2 linked regions of the Prochlorococcus marinus str. MIT 0919 genome follow. Each later gene encodes a partner of the first gene's protein in a complex. Links are inferred from orthologs where the notes say so. Each region holds a gene or a part of one and is shown in the gene's direction. Other genes may lie near its edges.

Region 1 (7,964 bases):
TCCATGGGCATCTCTAACAATAGTTGCAATCCATATTTCAGCAGTACAGACCAAACTGGTTTAAATTGATTTTGTAGATAATCTTCTTTATGCCTGACTCTTCAGTAAGGGCTTTTCATTTGAAGGTAATGCAAGATGCACTTCCTATGGGAATGGCTGTTGTGGAGCGGGTCCGGAAAGGTGGCATTCAAAAAGTGATGGAAGTCTTTCAGTCTGCCAAAGAACCATTTGCAGAATTAAAAATGGAAGGTGATTTGGCAGCTGGCGTGGTAAGGCAACAATTGGATAATGTAAGCCCTGGTCTTGGGAATCCAGTGAAGGAAGTTAAGATTTCTGTTGAGGAAGTAGCTTTAGAAGAGAAAACTCCATTAATGCCTATTTTATTAAGAATAGAAGAGCGATTAGATTTGTTAAAGGCTTATTTGGACGAGAATAATAATAGTTAATTGATTTTTTAAAACTGTTTTTATTTGCAATGAAACAAGGAGATTTTTATAAAGAAAATAGAAGTAGAAAAATAAATTTAATAAATCAGCCTAATAATTTAGTTTTTTTTGTAACCATGATATTCTTATTAATTTTTGGGAGACTTGTTCACTTACAAATATTGCAAGGGAGTAAGTTTAAGCGCTTGTCAGAGGAAAATCGAATCAGAGTAGTATCATCTCCACCCATTCGTGGCCGACTTCTTGATATTAATGGTATTACTTTGGCTGATAATAGATTGGTATATTCATTAATTGTTCAACCACATTTGATAAAGAAATCAGAATGGCCTTTATTGGCTGAAAATCTTTCTCAATTATTAGATTTAGACTTGAAAAAAATACATGAACTTTTTGATTCAGGTATCATAAATAATCAATTTAGTATTACATTAATGGCAGAAATGTCAGATGAACAGATTATACGATTTAAAGAGAATGAAACCCTTTTATATGGAGCACAAGTCCATTTAGAATTGATAAGATATTATCCTTTTAAGACAGTTGCATCTCATGTATTAGGGTATACTCAATATATAACTTCAAATGAATATAAGCTTTTAGCTAATAAAGGTTATAAGATAAGAGATCGCATTGGAAGAGCGGGAATAGAATCTGTTTTTGAGCACCATCTAAGAGGTAAATGGGGCGGTGAAATGCTTGAAGTAGATGCAACAGGTAAAATTCAAAGAAGTTTAGGTTATCAATCACCTAAAGCAGGAAAAGATTTAATATTAACTTTAGACCTTAGATTACAAAATGCTGCAGAAAAAGCTCTTGAGGGGAAAAAAGGCGGTGCAATAGTTGCTTTAGATCCTCACACAGGTGCGATCAAAGCCATGGCCAGTCGCCCAAGTTTTGATCCAAACTATTTTACTAAATTATTTACTACTCAAAAGGAATATGAGGATATTTTTTTAGCGTCTGATTTACCGCTTTTGAGTAGAGCATTAAATGCCTACGACCCTGGCAGTACTTGGAAAGTAGTGACTGGAATGGCTGGAATGGAAAGTGGTAAATACCCTCCTAATGTTTTGCTAGATACAAAACCATGTATTCAATATGGAGGACATTGCTTTCCTGAACATAATGGTTTGGGATTTGGCAAAATTGGTTATGAAGATGCTTTTCGGGTTTCTAGTAATACTTTTTTTTATCAGGTTGGAGTTGGAGTTGGTTCTGAAGAATTATATGAAGCGGCTATTAAATTAGGTTTTTATTCGCGGACGGGTATTGAAATTAGCAATGAAGAAAGTAAAGGGTTTGTTGGTAACAAAGAATGGGCTGAGAAGGGTCGGGGATGGGGGAAACCTGGAACGACTCCTTGGATTCCTGAAGATATTGCAAGTGCTTCAATTGGGCAGGCTGTTGTTCAGGTGACACCTTTACAATTAGCTCGAGCTTATGCTGTTTTTGCAAATGGGGGGTATTTAATTACTCCCCATTTAGTTGAAGGCAAGGTTGATTGGTTATCGAACCAATTCAGAACGAAAGTGGACATCAAGCCTTCTACATTGCAAAAAATTAGAGAAGGGTTAAGAAAAGTAGCTATATCTGGTACAGGTAGAACTATTCATTTTGGCGAATTAACTCTTCCACCTGTTGCTGGGAAAACTGGCACGGCAGAAGATAGTACTGGGGGTAGTGATCATGCTTGGTTTGCATGTTTTGCACCTTTTGAATCTACAGAAATAGTTGTTGTGGCATTCGCTCAAAATACTCCTGGAGGAGGGTCAGTTCATGCACTTCCTATGGCTAGAGAAGTGTTAGAGGTTTGGTATAAAGGTCTTTAGAGAAGTTTTGATCTAGTTTTTCACGCTGCATGCATTTCTTGTTCTTTGTTAGAAAGTTTCTGATCAAGTATTTGTTTGACTTCTACTAATGAGCAAGCTGGAGTCCTAAAGGGTAGTAAAAACATAGGACTTCTTTCTGGTCTTACTAACCAACTTCTGTTGTGCTCTTCTAGTAAAAGAAAACCTCTATACCGAATCGCATTGATTCTTTCCGAGAAACATCTCATTAAGAAGTTCAAGTGATTGAGAATATATTTATCAAACCATATATATAGGGTATGAAGCAATTTTGTTCGATCTTGCTGACCTAATTGTAATTAGGTTTTTTGATGAAAACTTAGAAAACTTTGTATATAATGCAATGGTTTTCACGACTGTACCTTTGCTTGAGGCAAGGATTTCTCAAAAACTTTAACTTTTGCTAGACACTATATATAGATCACTAGTTTGCTTAAAGTTGTAAGGGTTCCATTTGTAATAAGCGGTTTAACAGGTCATCTATTGACTCGTCTTTTGCGGGATTTTGTTTGTTGCACGCTAATTGTCTTCCAACTACTTGAGCACCTAGGTGTGTTAACTGTATTCTCATAGACAGCAATAGCTCCATACATCCTCCGCCAGAAAAGCTTGCAATTGCAATAGGTCTTCCATTAAATAACTTTCGAAAATCTTTTTCTTGAACTGATAACCATGCAATTGCATTTGTTAATGTTGGCGGTATGGAGCCGTTATATTCTGGAGCACAAATCACCCATCTAGGTATGGAGACTATTTGAGAATGTAAAGCGTTTATTTCTTGAGGAATCCCTAATTTTTCATGGGATCTGGGGCTGTAGATGGGGATATCGATGGTTGTTAAATCAATTACTTCAGCTTTTGCTCCAAGTTTTGTACCTGCCAGGGCAAAACGTTGGGCTAATTTGAGATTCTCACCATTACTAGCAGTTACGATTAGTAGATTTGAAAGAGGACTCATGCGGATTTGACGAAATTACTCTTACTTATTTTTATCAGAATTTTGATTAATAATTTGCTCCTGTGTTCCGATGATGTACTGCTGTAATTCCATTTGGATTAAGCACTTTGCCATGCTTGATTTCTGCATATATCAGCCAATGGTCCCCACAGTCCATTCTTTGTTTGACAAAACCTTCTAGCCAGGCCAAAGCTTCTGGAAGAATTGGTTGATTGCCAGGACTGCTTTCAAGGTGCAAGTTTAGAAACCTGTCTGCCCCTGGGGCAAAAGGTTGTAGAAATTGCTTTAACAGCTTTTGATGATTCTCTTTATTTAATATGTTTAATGCAAATAGGTCTTCTTTATGTAAGAGGGTTTCAACAGCACGATCTTTGGCTACAGCAATTGTTATTCCTGGAGGAGAGAAACTGGCTTGGCTAACCCAGCTAGCTACCATTGCTCCATTTAAAATCTGCTTACCTGACTCATCTTTTTTCTCAGTGGTTAAGATACATAAAGAACCAATTATTTTACCGAGTGCTAGCAGACCAGGATCGCTTTTTGTTGTATTAATACCTCCACTCGGTTGACGTTTCTTTTTGTATTGACTTCTAAGTAACATTCGCCCAAATTTGGTCCCCGTTTCTTTAAGAGTTTTGATCATCACTTCATCCGGGCTAAACTTTACTTTTATTGGGTCGAAGCCGAAATGGAATCCTCCATCTTTAAGCTTGTTTTCTAGTAGATCTAAGGCTTCACCACTCCATCCATAGCTCCCAAAGATTCCTATCGGTTTTTTTCTATCGCCTTCGGCAAGTAATGTTCCCAAAGCTGAAATAATAGGTGTTGGGGCATGCCCTCCCAGAGTGGGCGAGCCTATTAAATAAGCATCAGCTTCTTGTATACATTTAATTAATTCATGAGTTTGAGTGAACTCGCAATTTAAACTTTGCACAGATATTCCAGTGGAACTAATTCCTTTAGCAAGAGAGTCAGCTATTGCGGCTGTATTGCCGTACGCACTTGCAAAAAGAAGAACTATTTTTAAAGATGTCCTTTGTTGTGATTCACCCCATCGTTGATAGTCATTTAGTAAGCTACGCCAACTTGTTTCAATTGCTGGTCCATGGCATGGGGCAATACATCGTATCTCAAGCAGCTCAAGCTTTTCGACAATTGAATTGACTTGCTGAGTCATCGGCGCCATAAGACAATCGAAATAATGGCGACGTTCTTCTTCTGTGCTTATTCGATTTAGTTCAGACCACTGATGTGTAGAGATATGGGCCCCAAATAATTTATCGCTCATTAGTAAACCTGTCTGCTTTTCGAATACCATTAGTCCTCCTGGCCATTTTGCTGTTGGTGTTGGTATTAATTGAAGTTCATAGTCGTCAGATATGATTATTGTTTGCTCTTGTTTTATTAAACTAACTTTTGGAAAGGGAGGTATTGTTACTGCGTTACTAGTGGTCGTTGAAGTTTTTGAAGGTTTGACTTGGTACCATAGATCTTTTAATAATTTTGCTGCTGGGTTTGAGCAAATTAACTTTATATTTTTAAAAGTAATAGTTAGTTCTCTAAGTAAAGCAACACGATTCGGATTTATATGACCAATGACAACATCTAAAGTAGTCTTATCTGAAGATAAGATTTTCGTTAAGGCTGGTAAAAAAGTTGATTTAAAATTATTACCAGGAGGATGAATAAGAATAGCGCTTGCAAGTGATTTATCAGGCTTGGTAAAAAGAAATGAATTGGCAGTAGTTCCTTTGCCTAATGAATATTCAATTTCAAAACGAATTTTCTTTGGGCTAATACATTTTATACAAAGTAAATCTTCTTCAATAGCAAGATTTATTGAATGCTTTGAAAATTCTTTGCTTTGGGTATTTGACATTAATAAGATGTCCCAACTTTGCGGTGATGAACAGCTGTTTTGGCTTCTGGATTGGCAATGCTTCCGTTTTCTACCAGTGCATATATAACCCAATGATCAGAAGTTTCCATTCTTTGTTGCACTACACAATCTAAATAAGCTAGTGCATCACTTAATACTGGCCCACCTTGCGCGGCATCTTCCAAAACACCTATACCTTCAAAACGATTGGCGCCTGGTGGGAATCTTCTCAGGAATTGACGAAATAATTTCTGATAATTATTTTCTTCTAGAACATTGATCACAAATTTATCTTCAACTTGCATAAGTGTTTCAATTGCACGATCTTTTGCTACAGCAACTGTGACTCCTGGAGGAGAGAAACTGGCTTGGCTAACCCAGCTAGCCACCATTGCCCCACGGCGCTTAGCATTGTTTGTCCCCTGACTAGCGGTGACTACATATAGACCTCCACTTAAACGTCCCATTGCTTTCATTAAATCCCCATCAAAACTTTTGATGGTCGCTATATTTTTCTTTCGATTTAGTAGTTGTCCAAGATCAGTACCTGCTTCTTCAAAACATTGATATGTATTTGCGTCAGGTTCTTTATGCACTCTGAGAGGTGAAAATGCTTCTTTTTGTCCAAGGCTTCGTAGCTGGTTTGCAACTACATCTATTGGTTCATCATTACCGCCATAGGCGTCATATATAGCTATCCACTGCTTTGCATTTAATCCAGCTAATAAAGTCCCTATTGAATTTTGCAGTTCAGCATCTCGATCATGTGGCCATGTTGGAACTATCACTGCTTTGGCTTCACTGATAAGGGCGTTGATTTCTTGGGAATCCGAAGCCCGAAGATCAACAAGTTGAGCTTGAGAATCTGCTTTATTAATACCTAATGCAATTGCTTGGCTTAATCGATCACAAAAGCCATATTGACTTATATAGCAAACAGCAGAATATCCTTCGTCTTTATTCCGTTTTTGACTCCATTCCAAATAATTGTTTTTCCACAAATCTATGTTGTGTTTTAAAAGAGGTCCGTGACCAACGGCAATAGTGCTTATTTCAGGTAAGTTATTTATCCGTTTAAGAGCTTGTAAAACACTGCGCGCATTTGGTCCCATTAGGCAATCATAGTAATAGCGAAAATCTGGGAGTATTAGCTCAGAACTATAATCAAATAGTTCATTTGAGCAATAGTGGAGTCCAAATGCATCACATGTAAATAAGATTCCAGTGGCATGGTCAAAAGAAAAAATTGTGTCTGGCCAATGGAGGTTTGGAGTACTTAGAAATTCTAATTTGTGATGAATTCCATTTGCTTGATTCATCCCTAAATCAAGCTCATCACCAGTTTTGATGGTCTTTGATTTGAATTGCTTATGAACTTGATTTTCTAGAAATTGTAAAGCAACTTTGGAACCAATAATTTCAATTTCATGATTTAAATCAAGAAGATCACCTATTAATCCTGAGTGATCAGGTTCTGTATGACTTACTACCAGATAGTCAATATTCTTTGGATCAATATTTTTCAATAAAACTTTCAACCAAGGCTTCTTAAACTTCTTATGACTAGTGTCGATTAAAGCTGTTTTTTCTCCTTTAATAAGAAAACTGTTATACGTAGTTCCATTTCTTAATCCAAATTCAATATCAAAACGATCACGTTCCCAATCTAGAGAGCGAATGGTAGTTGTATTGGAACCAATAAGTTCACATTGTATAGAGAGACCTTGTTCTCTAGAGATAGAGTCTTGGCCTACGCTAGTTTGCTCATTCATGGTGATATCAAGCATTCTGAGACTCTAATACTTTGAAGTGAGAATTAACGCTTGTTTTAGGAGAAGAACTATAAATTGCGAATTTACATATCCTAAGGCTAGTTCATCACAAGATATCAGTGTTCTTCAAGAATTGGCAGACATAGCTTTGATCATGGCTTCGTGAGCTTGAATTTGGCTATGCTTTATTAGATTTTCTAAGAATAAGCTATGAGATTGAGGATATTGAGGTTCTTGAGCTAGTGGTAAAGCCCCTGCAACCTTTAGGCCTTCTTCACCTTCCATAGCAGGAGTGATAATAACTAAGTCTTGATCTAAATCAGTATTATATTTCCACCACAGATCAGGCTTGGAGAATGATGGATGGTATTGATGAGGTTTTTCTTCTTTACTGATATTTTGGTTGCTTGTTTTATCTTTTTTTTGAATTGAGAGATTCTCCAGCATTTTCAACCTTTCTTTTGCAAGATCTGTTAATAATCTGCTTCGACTTCTCCCTCTTAATTGGAAAAGAATAAAAGGATCTTCTTTGAACCTTTCTCCTAATAGAAAATAGATAGCACTAATATGTTTACATGGGTTTGCTTTATCTGGACAACTACATTCACTTTTAACTTCTTGCAATTTGAATGGAAATAACCTATGCCCACTAGCAGCAAAGGCCGTTTCTATATCCTCAGGCATTGTTCCCGCTAATAATTGGGCAGACCATCTTGCCTTTTTCGCCATAGCTTCAAGAACGTATTTCCAATCTTCGTCACTTAAAATATCCAGCCAAAGTTTTACTTTGTAAGGCTCAGCTTCTGTTCCTTGCACTCGTGCATGAACTCTTCTCCCTTCAAATTGTATCGAAGTAACATTACCTTCTCTTGCATATCCCCATGCTCGCTCTAGACGTTTCTTAAATCTATATGAATTAATTAACTCCATCCATTGCTCCACCCACCAGGATTGTTTTCCAAGTCCCTCCTTACCTATTGCAGTTGTTATTTCTGTATCATTTTTAGAAGAGTAGCTCATAAATTTTCATCATCATCTAGGGAAACTAAATCTTTTAAT
Region 2 (3,431 bases), 200 kb from region 1 along the record:
CAAATTTTGCGCAGAGTCAAAGAGAGCGCATAGCTAAAGAAACAAAAGCTGTATTAGAAAGACTAGAAGACATTCATGAAGTGCAAATTGAATTAGGCACTGCTTCTGAAGAAGGATCAATTGGAAAAGCTGGACATGGCCAAATTCAACCCTTGCAATCTATAGAAGGCGTTAAAAATATCATTGCAGTAACTAGTGGCAAGGGAGGAGTTGGCAAAAGCACTGTTTCTGTCAACCTTGCTTGCGCGCTTGCTCAAAGTGGATACAAAGTCGGCTTGTTAGACGCTGATATTTATGGTCCAAATACCCCAACAATGCTTGGTGTCGCTCAACAAACACCAGAAGTATTTGGTAGTGGTGCAGATCAAAAAATTGTGCCTATTGAAAGTTTTGGGATAGCAATGGTTTCTATGGGATTTCTTATTGATGAGGACCAACCAGTGATATGGAGAGGACCAATGCTTAATGGCATTATCCGACAATTTCTGTACCAGGCTTCTTGGGGCGAGAGAGACTTTTTGGTTGTAGATATGCCCCCAGGTACAGGTGACGCACAACTTTCACTAGCTCAAGCAGTCCCAATCACAGGTGCAATAATAGTTACTACTCCTCAAAAAGTTTCACTCCAAGATGCAAGGAGAGGATTGGTTATGTTTAAGCAAATGGAGATACCTATTCTTGGAGTCATTGAGAATATGTCTGTATTCATCACACCTGATTTGCCCCAAAGAAAATATACTTTATTTGGTTCTGGAGGAGGTGAAAAATTAGCTCAAGAACATAATATTCCATTATTAAGTAAAGTGCCTATGGAAATACACGTACTAGAAAGTGGCAATGAAGGAGCTCCTATAGTTAATACTCATCCAGACTCTTTAAGTGCTCAAGCTTTTAAAGAAATTTCACAAAAGATTGTAAATAGTATTAATAATAATGTAAATAATGGCTAGTCCTTTGACTCCTATTAAAAGTAAAAAATTTAGCAGAAGATTCTCTTTTACTCCCCGAAAACTAAAAGATATTGAATGGATTCTTTGGACAATACCTATCATCCTAGTCTTTTTATCAGGGTTATTAATTGCTAGCACACAGAGGAATATTGATTATGCTCAATGGTACCAACATTGGTTCACAGGAATATTAGGTATATTGGTTGCTTTTTTTTTAGCACAATTGCCTTTAGAAAGGATACGTTTATTTTTAATGCCCTTATATTTTCTAACGATTTCCGCTCTGCTTGCCGTTAGATTTTTTGGTGTATCTGCTCTAGGTGCTCAAAGATGGTTGAGTTTTGGAGGGGTTAATATTCAGCCTTCAGAAATTGCAAAAATCACTTTAATTGTTGTTCTAGCTGCCTTATTAGAGCGTCAGAAATTTGACTCTCCACGACAATTGTGGAAACCATTGCTAGTAATAAGTTTGCCTTGGTTCTTAGTATTTATTCAACCAGACTTAGGAACCTCGCTTGTATTTGGTGCGGTGTTATTAATTATGCTTTATTGGTCTGGGATGCCTCTTGAATGGCTACTAATTTCTTTGTCTGGGATATTCACATCAATTTTATCAGGACTTTTCCCTTTACTCCTATTTGCGTGGATACCTTTTATAGGTTTTTTGGCTTACAAATCTCTAGGGAAGAAGAATTTACCAGCAATTTTGATCATGTCTTTACAATCTCTAATTGCATGGTTAACCCCGTGGCTATGGAATTATGGTCTAAAAGATTATCAAAGAGATCGATTGCTTTTATTTATTGAACCTACTAAGGACCCTCTGGGAGGTGGTTATCATTTAATTCAAAGCACTATTGGAATTGGTTCGGGAGGAATACTTGGGACTGGCTTATTTCAAGGTCAGTTAACAAAACTGCGTTTTATTCCAGAACAGCATACAGATTTTATTTTTAGTGCCCTAGGAGAAGAAACTGGTTTTTTAGGAACACTTTTTGTCATCATCTCTTTCCTCATTTTTATACTTAGACTCATTAATATTTCGAGGGATGCGCATACAGATTTTGAATCTTTGGTTGTAATAGGTGTGGCTTCAATGATTATCTTCCAAGTTGTTGTTAATATTTTTATGACTATAGGACTTGGACCCATAACTGGAATTCCATTACCATTTATGAGTTATGGCCGAACTGCCTTATTAGTTAATTTCATTTCTCTAGGGCTTTGTTTATCAGTGGCTCGAAGAGGCAGATCATTTAATAAAAATTGGTGACTAATCAAATTTCAATTAGCTCTATTCACAAGCGAATGGCTCAAGGGGTCCCACTAGGAAGAGTTGATGAGCAAATTGTTAGAAGATTATGGTGGGCAGCCTTAGATACTTTGCAGGATGAAATATTGCTCCCAATGAATCTTACAAAAGGGTTGTGGCTTGCTTCTCCCTTGCCAGCACTATATGAACCAAGATTATTAGATCATCTTCAAGGTTGGGTTTGGGCTCCTGATGAGTTATCTAATCTTAATTATCTTAATCCTTTTTTACTTCCTCCATCTAGCGCGAGATCTATTAATCAAAAGAGTAATTCTCAAAAAAATAATTTTAATAGATTCCCTTTACTAAAGGATGATGGACATGACCCTTTATTAATAATTATTACCCCTGAAGTACAAGTTGCAATTGCTCTCCAAGGAAATCCTGGTGAAAGAAATTTGCTTATGAGAAGTGATCCTGAAACATTTAAAGATTTGCTTACTATGTTAGATATAAGACTTGATAGTGAAGAATCTCATCAGGCCAATCAACTGAGGGAAGCATTGGCCAATTTGGGTCAATTAAGAAGTAATGAAGATCTTTCAAAGATTTTTTGGCCCTTGCTTGCTTCCAGGATGGCAGGGATTGCCCCAAGCTTAAACATTCAGACTCTCCCAGACAGTGAAAATCTAGATCAATTAGAAACAAAAACTAGTGAAGAAATCTTGCTGCTAGAAGCATTGACCCATGAAGTTAGGACTCCTTTGGCAACTATTAGAACGCTTATAAGATCTTTATTACGAAGAAAAGACCTCTCTCAGGTTGTAATTTCTAGACTTAAACAGATTGATACCGAATGCACTGAGCAAATTGATAGATTTGGTTTGATTTTTAATGCTGTAGAGCTTGAACGAAATGAAACTAAGAAATCAAATTTAGCTAGCACTGATTTAGGGAATATGCTTCAAATGCTTTATCCAGCATGGAAAGAAAAATTGTATAGAAGGGGTTTAGCGTTGAATTTAGATATAGCTTCAGATTTACCTCAGGTTTTAAGTGATCCGGAGAGGTTGGAGTTGATGTTAGGAGGATTGATCGATAGAAACACACGAGGCCTTCCTCCTGGAGGAAGAATTTCTCTTGTTTTAAGGCCTGCAGGACAGCGCTTAAAGCTTCAAATCATTGATGAATCCCCCCCCGAAAAGTATAAAAAGCATCATGGTATTGAG

Evidence for each region. The genes of interacting proteins can lie anywhere in the genome.
Region 2: the proteins of mrdA (region 1) and rodA are in contact, whole or in part, in a crystal structure (PDB 6PL5), measured with the Thermus thermophilus proteins. The link is inferred for Prochlorococcus marinus str. MIT 0919 from one-to-one orthologs. Residues at the interface, in WP_223903432.1 of Thermus thermophilus: Arg4, Ile5, His6, Leu8, Ala9, Phe12, Ala15, Leu16, Leu19, Gly20, Arg22, Ala23, Trp24, Leu26, Gln27, Val28, Tyr31, Tyr34, Leu36, Leu43, Thr45, Asp47, Lys156, Gln157, Gly158, Ser160, Val184, Leu201, Glu202; in WP_223903423.1 of Thermus thermophilus: Phe161, Val165, Phe168, Val169, Leu172, Pro198, Tyr199, Glu202, Tyr211, Arg212, Asp213, Gln220, Val221, Gln223, Ser224, Ile226, Ala227, Ile228, Gly229, Ser230, Gly266, Phe267, Val270, Leu274, Tyr277, Gly278, Leu281, Phe285, Leu289, Arg297.

Annotation. Positions count from the first base shown.
Region 1 is NZ_CP114779.1:1,225,976-1,233,939, forward strand. The notes cover bases 1-2,876. They hold mrdA (penicillin-binding protein 2), read left to right. Parts: upstream 1-475; coding sequence 476-2,278; downstream 2,279-2,876. Other genes in these bases: O5635_RS06715 (hypothetical protein), read left to right, coding at 1-69; O5635_RS06720 (hypothetical protein), read left to right, coding at 90-446; O5635_RS06730 (hypothetical protein), read right to left, coding at 2,299-2,505; O5635_RS06735 (NAD(P)H-dependent oxidoreductase), read right to left, coding at 2,730-2,876. Also shown: more of O5635_RS06735, read right to left, coding at 2,877-3,254; O5635_RS06740 (diflavin flavoprotein), read right to left, coding at 3,301-5,133; O5635_RS06745 (diflavin flavoprotein), read right to left, coding at 5,133-6,905; O5635_RS06750 (SWIM zinc finger family protein), read right to left, coding at 7,032-7,925; O5635_RS06755 (DEAD/DEAH box helicase), read right to left, coding at 7,922-7,964. UniProt on the Escherichia coli protein: Catalyzes cross-linking of the peptidoglycan cell wall. Responsible for the determination of the rod shape of the cell. Is probably required for lateral peptidoglycan synthesis and maintenance of the correct diameter during lateral and centripetal growth.
Region 2 is NZ_CP114779.1:1,022,381-1,025,811, reverse strand. Bases 84-3,082 are described here. They hold rodA (rod shape-determining protein RodA), read left to right. Parts: upstream 84-942; coding sequence 943-2,223; downstream 2,224-3,082. Other genes in these bases: O5635_RS05740 (sensor histidine kinase), read left to right, coding at 2,220-3,082; O5635_RS05750 (Mrp/NBP35 family ATP-binding protein), read left to right, coding at 84-950. Also shown: more of O5635_RS05750, read left to right, coding at 1-83; more of O5635_RS05740, read left to right, coding at 3,083-3,431. UniProt on the Escherichia coli protein: Peptidoglycan polymerase that is essential for cell wall elongation. Also required for the maintenance of the rod cell shape. Functions probably in conjunction with the penicillin-binding protein 2 (mrdA).